3 regions of the Paenibacillus sp. HJGM_3 genome follow, and region 1 is predicted to be linked to each of the others. Evidence: riboswitches for the same ligand, from Rfam matches in the RefSeq annotation. Region 1 holds a riboswitch; each other region holds the start of a gene.

Region 1 (4,207 bases):
AACCGTACGATACCTCGTTCGTCAATCAAAAATTCGGCAGGTATCCGGTTGAAGTTCGAACCTTCCTCCGGAGTAAGAGCAAAGCCGGCAGCGACCGCATCGGCGACAAACGACTTCGTGTTCGCATCGGCCATTGTCGCGTGTACTTTCTCTTCGGATGTCTCGACACCGTATAACTCGTATAATTGCGCTTTCGGGTCGGCGACGAGCGGGAACGAAGCGTTTTGGGCGCCTACATATCTCCGCATATTCGCCTCCGGCGATTCGAAGACAGCGACGATGTCCATGCCTTGGCGCTGCCAACCCGGATAGCGACCAATAAAATGATGCACACGCAAATTACAAACGGCACAGGCAGAGAAACGTAAAAAAGCGAGCAGTACTTTGTGGCCGCGAAAACTTTCAAGCGATATGGGATTGCCATAGAGATCGACGGTACGGAACGCTGGGGCAATCATACCCTGCTGAAGCTGGCGAATCATCGGTGATTCCTCCTGTACAAGGGAAATTGATTTACTTCTCCACTATATCAGGAAGAGTGGCACCGCTTCTGTGACCTAGTCACCAATTAGCGCTTCCAATTCATTGCGGCGTGTGATCCGTACCCAACCTCGTCCTGTCTCCACCCACCCCTGCCGATGATATCGCCGCAGCGCGCGGCTCACGACTTCACGGGCGGTGCCGATCTCGGCGGCAAGCTCATTATGCGTCATTTGTAGCAGCGGATGACACTCCGACGTGGAACTCAGCAGTGCTTCTACCAGCCGCATGTCAAGCGGTTTAGTCTGCCTCGTTTGGAGCTGTTCGCCCATACGCATAATGCCATCGAGAAGGCTGCCGAACACTGTTCTACGGATCGGCTCGTATTCCTGCACCCAGCGGAGGAAGCTTAGTTTGGTAACAAACAACGCCTCGACCTCTGTCTCGGCCTCAATGGCGGCGGGGTAGTCACGCCCGCTCAGTCCACTTATCACAAGGAGAGCGCAAATTTCGCCGGGGGTAAGTTTATTGACGACCCACTCGCTCCCATCCTCCCCGATCTGGCTGATACGGGCGATGCCGCTTAGCAAAAACATACCGAAGGACGTGGCTTCCTCCCTCTGGAAGAGACGCGACTTGGCTGGGAATCTCCTCACTTCTGGCTGTGCTTCCGCCCAATCCTCGGGGCAAACAGCCCGCAAATATGGTAAAACTTCCAGCACCTGCTTATCCGTGACGATTGAAGTCATGCTCCGTTCCCCATCCTTTAATTCGTACTTCTTCATTCCCAAATCTTTTCCTCGTGGTCACTCGTTCTCCACAGTAATGTTGTAAATTATATCATATTTACCACACTAACCTCCCGTTAGCAATGAAGCTGCCCGTTCCTGCCGGCAGCTTCGTCTTATTTAACGTTAAACTATCGTGCCTTTTAGCTTAATCCAGTCGAGTACGGAACACGCTGGCGAATGCTCTCTCAGGTTACATTCAGGATAATGTCCTTTAGTTCAATCAGAGTCTTGATTCGATAGCTGGCCTTGCGGCAACCATGAGCGCATTCGAATTACACCTGTCTGGTTAATGTCGCTTAGAATAGATAAGCATTTAAGTTCTTTTGAAGCCGTTCCTTTTCAGAATGCGTGCCGTCGACGGCAAATTCCTTGCCGGTGATCATTTCGAAGAGGCGGATATAACGATGCGACAGTTCAATGATAAGGTCATCAGGTGCGGACGGCAGGATTTTTTCTTTATAGGGGTCGCAATGCTCCCTGAACCAAAGTCGCAGGAATTCTTTGTCGATATTCTCGGGTTCCTTGCCCTCGGCTAACCTCGATTCAAATGTCTCTTTAATCCAATAGCGGGAAGAATCGGGAGTATGTATCTCGTCGATGAGAAGAATCTCTCCTTTGTCATCAATACCGAATTCATATTTGGTATCTACAAGGATTAATCCGTTCCTAGCTGCGATCTCTGTGCCCCTGGCAAAGAGCGAGAACGCGATTTTTTGCAAATACCCCCAGGTCTCTTGGTCGATTAGGCCTTCGTCAACGAGTTGAGCAGCTGACATCGACTCGTCATGTGCTGCTGATTTCTTTGCCGGGGTCAGGATCGGTTTCTCAAACCTCTGATTTTTCTTCATTCCATCGGGTAGGATGTTGCCACAGATGTCTCGGATGCCTTGTGAATATTGGACCCAAGCCGAGGTATCAGTCGAGCCCGTAAGATAGCCTCGCATTACGAATTCTACCGGAATTACCGTGCATTTTTTTCCTATAGTCACATTCGGGTCCGGGATTTCTATAACGTGGTTCCTTACTATGTCCGAGGTGTTTTCAAACCAAAAAGCGCTAAGCTGGTTTAATACTTGGCCTTTAAACGGAATATTGGCAAGAATCCTGTCAAATGCGCTTTGGCGGTCTGTGGTGATAAGGAGTAGCGAATCACCCAGATCATATGTGTCGCGAACTTTATCTCGTCTGAACCCGGGTACATTCAGAAATGAGGTGTCATCGAGACAGTTCTTTAGGTTTTTTTGGATAGTTTCTTTGGATATCATGCAAGCCCACCTGACCTTTCAATAAATAAAATAAAAAAAAAGCATCTGATCTGAGATCAAATACTTTGCCCAGGCGTACGGCTTATGAAATATGTGCTCCCCCGTAGTTACCTACGTTACGCCAGTCACACATATTTAAATACAATCCTATAATATCAGACAATTCCATTATTTCCAATACTGTTTTTGTTAATTTTTACATTGTGCTTATTGGATCTATCTTGCCCGTTTGCTTAATGGCAAGCCCGTGATACAACCAAATATGTTCATCCGACACTCTAGATTTCAGTTCTTTGGGCGATTTCCAATCTTGTCGTCGGGAATGTCCCCAAGTTCTTGTCATCGGTTAATGACAAGAACTTGGGGACATAAAAACAAAAGCCGCGGAATTCGCGACCTTTAATGTAACCATGTTCTTGTCTTCCGACACCTCTCCTCCCTACTATTGTCGGAAATGGGGTCAAGTTCTTGTCAAATTCGGGAATGGGATAAAGTTCTTGTCATCCCACAATTTCGCTGTTCAATGACACAAAACAACCCCCAATCAAATGATTTGATTGGGGGTTGTTTTGTGCAGGACCGTTACCTGGTGGTCTGGAGGTAGCCAAACGGCTCGACCTTTTCAGGAACAGCTCTGAAAGAAAATCGGACACGGATTCACCGCCCCAATCCACAGAGGTCATCCCGTAAAAGACCTCAAGGTATTGTCTCATCTCTTCGCGCAGTCGACCGTTCTAATGACACCAAGAAAACCCTTCCGGTGCGAGGAACTGCGTCGTTACGCCTTGGCGAATACCTGCCCAGCGGTCCCTTCCGCCGGTAAGCACCTTCTCGGAATGAACGTGTACATCGATGAAGCTCGGTGCCTGCTACACAAAAACCCTCTGCATTCACCGTTCTTGCAGCCGTGATGCCGGCCGTATCCCCGACGGCAACGATCCTGCTCCGATCCGATCGCCACATTTTACCGCTTTCGGCCTGTTCCGTCTACAACCGTTCCGTCTTGAATTAGAATTTCGCACTCCACCGTCCGATCACCTCCCCGTTTTCACGGCAATGGCATCGATCTCCACCAGCAAATCATAGTTCAGGTCGCAATATACGGTCGTTCGACTCGGATATGGCTTAGAAAAATAGCGCTCGTAAATTTCATTGAAATCCTTATATAAGCCGCGATCCGACAAGTAGACATTTACCTTGACGACGTTGTCGAAATCAAGCCCGGCTGCTTTCAGTACCGCACGGACGTTTTCTAGCGTTTGGATCGTTTGGGACTCCAGATCGCTCCCAACGACTTTCCCGTTTTGGATCCCTCCCTGACCGGAAACGAAGATCAGCGATTCCGTCTCGATCCCGGAGGAAAACGGCTTATCGGTTTGTGGCCCAGTCTCGATTTCTCTTTTCATCATTCGCCTCCAAATGTAGGGAATTTCATTCTCCCTGGCTCATGGTTTGGGTGACTTGATGCAGCCAATCCGATAATGAGGTCACGATCGCATTCAAATACGCTCTACCTTTCTCTTCCGTAGCCAGGTTGGCCGCATCGGTATAGCCGTCATAGCCGGTCAGCATGCCGTGCTTGCCGATAAAACCGGGAATGCCGCTGTTAAACCAAGGAGTAAGCGTATGGGAGTCCGTAATCTTATCGGATCGAAGCAAATCGGATCGCAA
Region 2 (4,207 bases), on a different contig from region 1:
GATCGTGGCGCCCGGCGCAGCCGCCGGCGCCGAAGCCGCGTCGCCCGGCGACGCGGCGGCCTACACGCCGAAGTCGCCCGGCGTGAAGTACGCGCACTACGCGCCGCGGGGCGCGATGACGCTCGTGCGCACGCAGCCGCCTGCCGGCGGCGCAGCCAACCCCGCGGCGACGGACGCCGCCGTCGCGTGGATTCAGGCGCGTGTGAACGAAGCGCGCCGCGTCGGGGACCGCACCGGCATCCTGACGACGCGGGAGCGGGCGCCGCTCTTCGACGCCGATCTCGTGCTCGCCTGCGGCAGCGCCGACGACCTCGAAGCGGCCGCACACAGCCTGTACGCCGCCCTGCGGCGGTTCGACGAAGCGGGCGTCACCGCCATCTGGGCGGAGACGTACCCGGAGGAAGGGTTGGGTGCGGCGCTTATGAACCGCATGCTGAAGGCGGCGGGCGGCCGACTGGTCGACGCCTGACGGATCGGCTGCTGTCGTGTACATGTTTCCCCACTTGTCCGCATATGTTGGTTAAGAAGTGCAGGACAAGGATGTGGGGGAGATTCCATGACCGCCGTTACCATTAACGCCTCGGCACATGCCGGGCAATTCATTACGATTTGCATGATGGCCTTCGCCTTGGGCATGGACGCCTTCTCCCTCGGGATTGGCATCGGGTTGCAGGGCATCCGCCTGCTGCATATCCTCCGCATCAGTTTGGTCATTGCGCTGTTCCATGTTATGATGCCATTAACGGGGATGTTCATGGGCCAGTATGCCAGCGCCCTGCTGGGAGACGTAGCGCTCCTGGCCGGAGGCGGGCTGCTGCTTCTCCTCGGAGGCCATATGATCTACAGCGCCTTTCATACGACGTCCATCACGGCGTTCGACTATAGAACGCTGTGGGGCGTCCTGTTGTTCGCGATCAGCGTCAGCATCGATTCGATGTCGGTGGGCGTATCGCTAGGGTTGTTCGCTACCGATATTGCTTTGACCGTGCTCATGTTCGGCTTATTCGGCGGAATCATGTCCATCGCGGGCTTGCTGCTCGGCCGCAACGCCGGACGGTGGACGGGCCGATACGGCGAAGCGATCGGGGGCCTCATCCTGGTCGCGTTCGGCATCCGATTTCTATTTTGAAAGGGTGGGGTGGGATGAGCGTTCAGCGGATTTTGTTCGTATGCACCGGGAATACGTGCCGAAGCCCGATGGCGGAAGGCCTGTTCCACGTGCTGACGAAGTCGAGGCAGGGCAATTGGGAAGCACGATCGGCCGGCGTGTCCACGAATGGCGGGTCCCCGGTGTCCCAGCATGCCGCGACGGTTCTGAGCCGCAAGGGCGGCGTGGACAAGCGGCGGTCCGACAGTCTGAAGGCCGATTGGGTCGAATGGGCGGACTTGATTCTTACGATGACGGGTTCCCATAAGCAAGCGGTGCTCTCCCGGTTTCCCGAAGCGCTGGACAAAGTGTTCACGCTCAAAGAATTCGTGATGGACGATCCGGGCTTGATGCGGCTCCTGTCGGAGCGGGGAGAGCTTATGTCCGAGCTGCTCGTGAAGCAAGCGCTCATGGAGCGAATCGAGGAGCAGGAGCTCGACCGGCTGGAGGAGCTGGAACGGCAGCTGCCGAGCATGGATATTCAGGACCCGTTCGGCGGATCGCTGATGGAGTACGAAGCGTGCGCGGAGGAGATCGAGAGCGCCCTGCGCAAGCTGATCGAGAAGCTCGATTCCATGCGGTGAGCGGGAAACGGCGGCATCCGAGCGGGGCGGCCGCCTAGGCGGTAGACCCTTTACACTATAAGGCGATTGAGGTATGATGAAGATAAGATGTTGGACTCGGTGTAACTGGCGACAATCGGGGAGGACCCCAATGGAGCATCGAGGCATACGGCCGGTCGCCTGGGCAAAGAGCAACGATCGTTTTCGGACGATCGCCTGCTCTTTTTTTCATCTTGGGCCTTGTTTCGGTTATACTACAGGTAGATTGGAAGGAGGAGTAATCGTATGAAAATCGCAATTGGGGCGGACCATGCCGGCTTTCGGCTAAAGGACGACGTGATCGCTTATTTGAAGGAAGCGGGACATGATGTGGAAGATTTCGGCTGCCATTGCGCCGATTCGATCGATTACCCGGACTATGCGCTGCCCGTCTGCGAGCAAGTGGCGAGCGGTCAAGCCGACCGGGGCATTCTCATCTGCGGCACGGGCATCGGCATGACGATCGCGGCGAACAAGGTGCCGGGCATTCGCTGTGCCTTGGTGCATGATCTGTTCTCGGCCAAAGCAACACGGGAGCACAACGACTCGAATGTCTTGGCAATGGGAGAACGGGTCATTGGACCGGGAGTCGCCCTTGAGATCATCAAGATTTGGCTGGACACGCCGTTCTCCGAAGGCCCGCGGCACGCCAACCGGATTCGGAAAATCAAAGAAATGGAAGACAAATTCGCCATTCATCCTTAATTCAAGCTTGGGGTGATCAGGAAATGTCTAAGCAATCGAATGAGCTGCAAGCCGCCGACATCACGGCGGACGTGGAGCAGATTTTGCGCGAGCTCGTGCAGGCGGGTAACATCCGCCGCGGCCAGGTGGTCGTCATCGGCACGAGCACGAGCGAGGTCGTCGGCCAGCGGATCGGCACGGCCGGGACCGAGGATGTCGCAGAAGCGATCTTCCGCGCAGTCGAGCAAGTGCGGGGCGAGGTCGGGTTTCAGCCCGCCTATCAATGCTGCGAGCATCTGAATCGGGCGTTGGTGGTGGAGCGTGAGCTGCTCGACTCCAACCCGACGCTTGAGGAAGTGACCGTCGTCCCCGTACGCCAAGCGGGCGGCTCGATGGCGGCGTATGCGTACCGGCATCTATCGAATCCCTGCGTCGTGGAGTCGATCCAAGCCCATGCCGGCGTCGATATCGGCGATACGTTCATCGGTATGCATTTGCGTCGTGTCGCGGTCCCGGTACGTCCCTCGATCCGCACGATCGGACAGGCGCACGTGACGATGGCCTATACCCGGCCTAAGCTGATCGGCGGCGTCCGGGCGGTTTATCAATAATTCAACTATTTACTTATCCCGGGAGGAATCGGACTCATGGAACATTTGCGCAAAAGCGACCCGAAAATTATGGAAGCCATTCAACTGGAACGCGGCCGGCAGCAAGATAAAATCGAACTGATCGCATCGGAGAACTTCGTCAGCGAAGCGGTTATGGAAGCGATGGGCACGGTCTTGACGAACAAATACGCCGAAGGCTATCCCGGCAAGCGCTACTACGGCGGCTGCGAGTATGTGGACATCGTCGAAACGATCGCCCGCGACCGGGCCAAGGAACTGTTCGGCGCGGAGCACGTGAACGTGCAGCCTCACTCGGGCGCGCAAGCGAACATGGCTGTTTACTTGGCCGCCCTGCAGCCCGGCGATACCGTGCTCGGGATGAACTTGGCCCACGGAGGCCACTTGACGCACGGCAGTCCGGTGAACGCTTCCGGCCTGCTCTACAACTTCGTCGCTTACGGGGTAAGCGAGAAAGACTTCCGCATCGACTATGACGAAGTGCGCAAGCTCGCGTTCAAGCACAAGCCTCGCTTGATCGTAGCCGGCGCTAGCGCTTATCCGCGTATTATCGATTTCGCGGCTCTGGGCCAAATTGCGAACGATGTAGGCGCGCTGTTCATGGTAGACATGGCGCACATCGCCGGTCTGGTGGCCACCGGCCTGCACCCAAGCCCGGTCCCGTACGCGCATTTCGTGACGACGACGACGCACAAGACGCTGCGCGGGCCGCGCGGCGGGATGATCTTGTGCCGCAAGGCGTGGGCGCAAGCGATCGACAAGGCCGTGTTCCCGGGCTCGCAAGGCGGTCCGCTCATGCACGTCATCGCCGGCAAAGCGGTATCGTTCGGCGAAGCGCTGCAGCCTGAATTCGCGACCTACTCGAAGAACGTGATCGGCAACGCCCAAGTGTTGGCCGAAGGGCTGATGGCCGAGGGCCTGAACATCGTCTCCGGCGGCACCGACAACCACTTGATGCTAGTAGACCTCCGCAGCATCAACATCACCGGCAAGGACGCCGAGCATGTGCTCGACGAAGTTGGCGTGACGGTGAACAAGAACGCGATTCCGTTCGATCCGACGAGCCCGTTCATCACGAGCGGCATCCGGATCGGGACGCCGGCCGCTACGAGCCGGGGCATGGACGCGGCCGCGATGAAGCAGAT
Region 3 (4,207 bases), on a different contig from region 1:
GTTCCCCTCATCAGCCAGCTGCCGGAGCTGTACAACGGCTGCGAGATTACGAGTCTCGCGATGCTGCTCGCCTACCTCCAGCAGCCGATCGACAAGCTCGACCTGGCGTCGATGCTGCCGAAGGACGAGACATCGCCGGAGTTCGACGAGGACGGCAATATCGCCGTATGGGGAGATCCCGACATCGGGTTCGTCGGCGATATTTATGGGAACGAACTGGGCTACGCCGTCTATGTGAAGCCGCTCGCGCATCTGCTCGAGCAAGTGTACACACCTGGCTCGCTCGACCTAACAGGTCTTGACTTCAGCGAGATCGAGCGTGCGGTGACTGACGGGAAGCCGGTCGTCATCTGGAATATAGCCTCGTTCGAGCAGAGCGATGCCTGGACGACATGGAAGACGCCGGAAGGCAAGGAGGTATCGGCGACATTCCAGGAGCATTGCGTGCTGCTTGTCGGATTCGATGAGGAGTCAGTGTATGTGAACAACCCGTTCGAGAACATCCAGGCGCAAAAGGTGCCCAAGTCGTCGTTCATCGTAGCGTGGGAACAGATGGGGCGGATGGCACTCACCTATCAGAGCTAGCAGCCCGAACGACAAATAACCTGATCGGCCCAAACGCCGATCAGGTTATTGTCATTTAGCGGGCTTTGGCTCAGGACGCGGTTCGGGCAACGTGTCCGGTTTCGGGGCCAGCACCCTTAGGCGAATCAGCGTCTTCCACACCCAGACGGCGTTCAGCATCAAGAGCGCGCTCGCGATGTAGAAGATGCCTCGGATGCCGATGAATCCGGACAAGAATCCGCCGACTACAGGGCCGATCATGTTGCCGAGGGAGAGGAAGCTGCTGTTGAATCCGTAAGCGCGGCTCTCCATCCCGTCCGGCGTGTACTTGCGAATCAGCGCGTTGACCGAAGGCAACAGCCCGCCCATGAACATCCCGAGGATGAACCGGATCGTGAACAGCTGCCATATGTTGTGCACGAGCGCCTGCGGGATGAAGAGCAGCCCGGCTCCGATCAGCGAAATCATCAATATTTTGGACTGGCCGATCCGATCCCCCAAGCGGCCGAGCAGCGGCGAGGCGATCATGTTCGAGAAGCCGGTGATCGAGCCGACGAGACCGGCATAGAACGCCAGGTAAGCCCCGGGTCCATGCAGCTCCTGCACGAAGATCGGCATGAGCGGCATCGAGCTGAGCATTGCGAACTGGATGAGCACCGTCACGGTGAATAGCGCGGGCAGCTGGGGAATGCGTCCCAGCGTCTTGAACCCTTCCACCACGGAGACGCTCGGCTTCTTCGCCGCTTCCTTGGCGTTGAACGATTCCTTCACGATGAACAAGGCCAGGAGCGATGCGATGAACAACAAGGAGCCGGTGATGTAAAAGATCGGGCGGAAGCCGATCCACTCCGCGAGCAGGCCGCCGATCAGCGGGCCGAGGATGGTACCCGCCACGCCGCCGGACTGCAGCGTACCCATGGCGAAGCCCATGCGGCTCTTCGGTGTGGTGGCGGACATCAGGGCCGTCGCGGCGGGCACATACCCGGAGATCGTGCCGTTCAGGACGCGGAGCAGGAGCAGGTGCCACACGTTGCCCGAGAAGCCCATGAGCGTCATCACGATCGCCATGCCGAAGCCGGAACGAAGCAGCATCATTTTGCGGCCGTACCGGTCGGCGAGCTTCCCCCACAGCGGCTGGAAGAAGAACGACGTAATGAAGTTCCCGGCGAAGATGACGCCCGCCCACATCGACACCTTGTGCGGCTCGGTGATCCCGAGCTCCTGGATGAATAGCGGCAAGAACGGAATGACCATCGTCATGCCGCCCATGACGAGGAATTGGCCGAACCAGAGGACCGCCAAATTCGCTTTCCAATTTCCCATTTGGACTCCCTCCTAATATTGCAATATTATATCACTTTGTTTGGACAAACACATAAACCATTTGGTAAGATGCAAGTATCAGCCCTCCGTTGACCGCCTTCGCGCCTTGAAAGTTCCGCGTGCCGGCACACGGAGCTTGACTGTCCGGTTCGGGTAACTGGCGAGCGTGGAGCACCACGAGGGAGCCCGGATTGTCATATATGCCGTTCGCCTGGGTGAAGCATTTGGAATTGATCGATTGCGGGGAGAGTTTGGTCTCGTCCGATGGATCAGCGCCGAATGTTTTTTGTTTTTCAATGTGGAAGGAGACGAAAAAGATGAGCAAACTGTTGAAGGGCAAGCCGGTTGCGGACGAAGTGTACGCGGAGCTGGCGCAGCGGACGGAGACGCTCCGGGCGGACGGCGAAGCCTTGCAGCTCGCGGTCGTAACGGTGACGGGGGACCCGGCGTCGGCCTACTACGTGCAGGCGAAGCGCAAGGTGGCGGAACGGATCGGAATCGGGTTCCGCCTATATGAATTTGCCGCCGACTGCACGGAGGCGGACTTGCTCGCTTGCATCGCAGGGCTCAATGCCGATCCGGCCGTGCATGGCATCATGCTGGAGCTGCCGCTGCCGAAGCATCTGTCCACGAGCCGGATTACCGAGGCGATCGAGCCTCTGAAGGACGTGGACGGCGTGACGCCGGCGAGCAAGCTCGCGCTGCTCACAGGCGCGCCGGGACTCGTCCCCGCTACGCCGCAAGCGTGCATTCGCCTCGCCAAACACTACGGCTACTCGCTCTCCGGCAGCAACGTGACGCTCGTCGGGCGCGGGAAGACGGTCGGGATGCCGCTGTTCCACCTGCTGCAGCGGGAGCAGGCGACCGTCACCGTATGCCATTCCCGCACCCGCGACCTGAAGCAGCATCTCGCCCATGCCGAGATCGCCTTCGTGGCGGTCGGGTTCGGCGGTCTCGTGACGAGCGGCATGATACATCCGGAGCTCGTCCTAATCGATGCCGGGATGAACGAGCGGCCCGACGGTACGATCGCGGGCGATGTCGATCCGGACGCCGGCGCGATGGCCGCGGCATTCACTCCGACGCCGGGCGGGATCGGGACGCTTACAACGGCGCTGCTGTTCGACAACGTCTACAAGGCTTACGAGCTGCAGCGGGCAGCGGGACAGAAGGAGGGACATCTATGAGCACGAACGATCAGGAAGCCGGCCGCAAGCCGGCGTGGGACAGCACGATCAAGGAATTTCTGGAGGAAGCCGGGGCTGCGAAGCCTACGCCGGGCGGCGGCAGCGTCGCCGCGCTCGTCGGGGCGCTCGGTGCGGCGATGGCTTCCATGGCGGCTAATTTCACCAAGGGCGCGAAGTATGCCGATGTGGCGGACGAGGTCGAGTCCGTCTTGGCCCGGCTGCGCGAGATGTCCACGATGTGCGAGGATCTGCTCGAGGCGGACATCGTCTCCTTCGAGCGGTACATGGCGGCGATCCGGCTGGCGAAGGATACCGACGAGCAGAAGGCGGCTCGACGGCACGCGATCGAGGAGGCGTCGCACGAAGCCGTCGCCATCCCGCTCCGGCTGATGGAGGCATGTGCGGAGGCGCTTGGCATCGCCTGTGAGCTCGCCCCGTACGCGAACAAGAACGTGATCTCCGATCTAGGCATCGGAGCGGTCTTGTTCGAGGCGGCCGCAGAATCGGCGCTGCTCACGGTCGAGATCAACCTCGCGGCCATGTCCCCGTCCGAACGGCGGGACGAATACGATCGGGCGAGCCGGGAATGGATGAGCCGGATCGCGGAGAGGAAGGTCGCCGCCGTAGACGCAGTCCGCAAGCGCATCCGGGAATAGCCACAAAAAGAGGAGGAAAGTCCCCCAATTTGTGCTAATCTGAGTTCATATTGACTTTCAGAGAGATGAGAGAGGGGAAGCACATTGAACCGAAGATTGCAAATGGGCATGTGGAACGGGTTGGACCCGGCGCATTGGGAAGCTTACACTACGGAGCGGATAACAGGACTCGAAGTGTCGCAATTCCGAAGCCTGGAGCAGATGGAAGAGCTGCATGCATTCGTGGAGGCGAAGGGGCTCGGCTACGGCATCCATACGCCTGTGCTGGGCGGACAAGGGTATTCGCTGCCGGCCATCACCTCCTTGGAAGCGGCGGATCGCGAAGCGGGATTCGCGCGGCTCGCGGAGGAAGCAGCGGTCGCGAGGCGGTTCGGGGCGAACTATTTGCTCCTGCATTATCCGTATCCTTCGATCTTTCCGAGCCTGCAGGACGAAGCTTACATGCGGCGTCTCCCTCAGTTCGAGCACTATTCCATG

The links. Region 1 has a riboswitch for ZMP and ZTP ahead of ACI5FR_RS02715 (phosphoribosylaminoimidazolesuccinocarboxamide synthase). Riboswitches for the same ligand answer to the same signal wherever they lie in the genome.
Region 2: it holds a riboswitch for ZMP and ZTP, as region 1 does, so the genes downstream of both, rpiB (ribose 5-phosphate isomerase B) here and ACI5FR_RS02715 (phosphoribosylaminoimidazolesuccinocarboxamide synthase) in region 1, are expected to answer to the same signal.
Region 3: it holds a riboswitch for ZMP and ZTP, as region 1 does, so the genes downstream of both, ACI5FR_RS20710 (bifunctional 5,10-methylenetetrahydrofolate dehydrogenase/5,10-methenyltetrahydrofolate cyclohydrolase) here and ACI5FR_RS02715 (phosphoribosylaminoimidazolesuccinocarboxamide synthase) in region 1, are expected to answer to the same signal.

The regions. Positions count from the first base shown of each region.
Region 1 covers NZ_JBJGED010000002.1:75,098-79,304, reverse strand. The annotation lists gene ACI5FR_RS02725 (peroxiredoxin family protein) at 1-482, opposite strand, end outside; gene ACI5FR_RS02720 (Crp/Fnr family transcriptional regulator) at 558-1,265, opposite strand; gene ACI5FR_RS02715 (phosphoribosylaminoimidazolesuccinocarboxamide synthase) at 1,568-2,536, opposite strand; ZMP/ZTP riboswitch at 2,597-2,675, opposite strand; gene ACI5FR_RS02710 (RidA family protein) at 3,571-3,942, opposite strand; gene ACI5FR_RS02705 (creatininase family protein) at 3,968-4,207, opposite strand, start outside.
Region 2 covers NZ_JBJGED010000016.1:145,722-149,928, reverse strand. The annotation lists gene ACI5FR_RS18525 (L-threonylcarbamoyladenylate synthase) at 1-469, shown strand, start outside; gene ACI5FR_RS18520 (manganese efflux pump MntP) at 557-1,129, shown strand; gene ACI5FR_RS18515 (low molecular weight protein arginine phosphatase) at 1,144-1,731, shown strand; ZMP/ZTP riboswitch at 1,823-1,903, shown strand; gene rpiB (ribose 5-phosphate isomerase B) at 1,996-2,454, shown strand; gene ACI5FR_RS18505 (TIGR01440 family protein) at 2,478-3,044, shown strand; gene ACI5FR_RS18500 (serine hydroxymethyltransferase) at 3,081-4,207, shown strand, end outside.
Region 3 covers NZ_JBJGED010000019.1:146,162-150,368, forward strand. The annotation lists gene ACI5FR_RS20700 (C39 family peptidase) at 1-585, shown strand, start outside; gene ACI5FR_RS20705 (MFS transporter) at 637-1,887, opposite strand; ZMP/ZTP riboswitch at 2,031-2,111, shown strand; gene ACI5FR_RS20710 (bifunctional 5,10-methylenetetrahydrofolate dehydrogenase/5,10-methenyltetrahydrofolate cyclohydrolase) at 2,205-3,074, shown strand; gene ACI5FR_RS20715 (cyclodeaminase/cyclohydrolase family protein) at 3,071-3,730, shown strand; gene ACI5FR_RS20720 (sugar phosphate isomerase/epimerase) at 3,815-4,207, shown strand, end outside.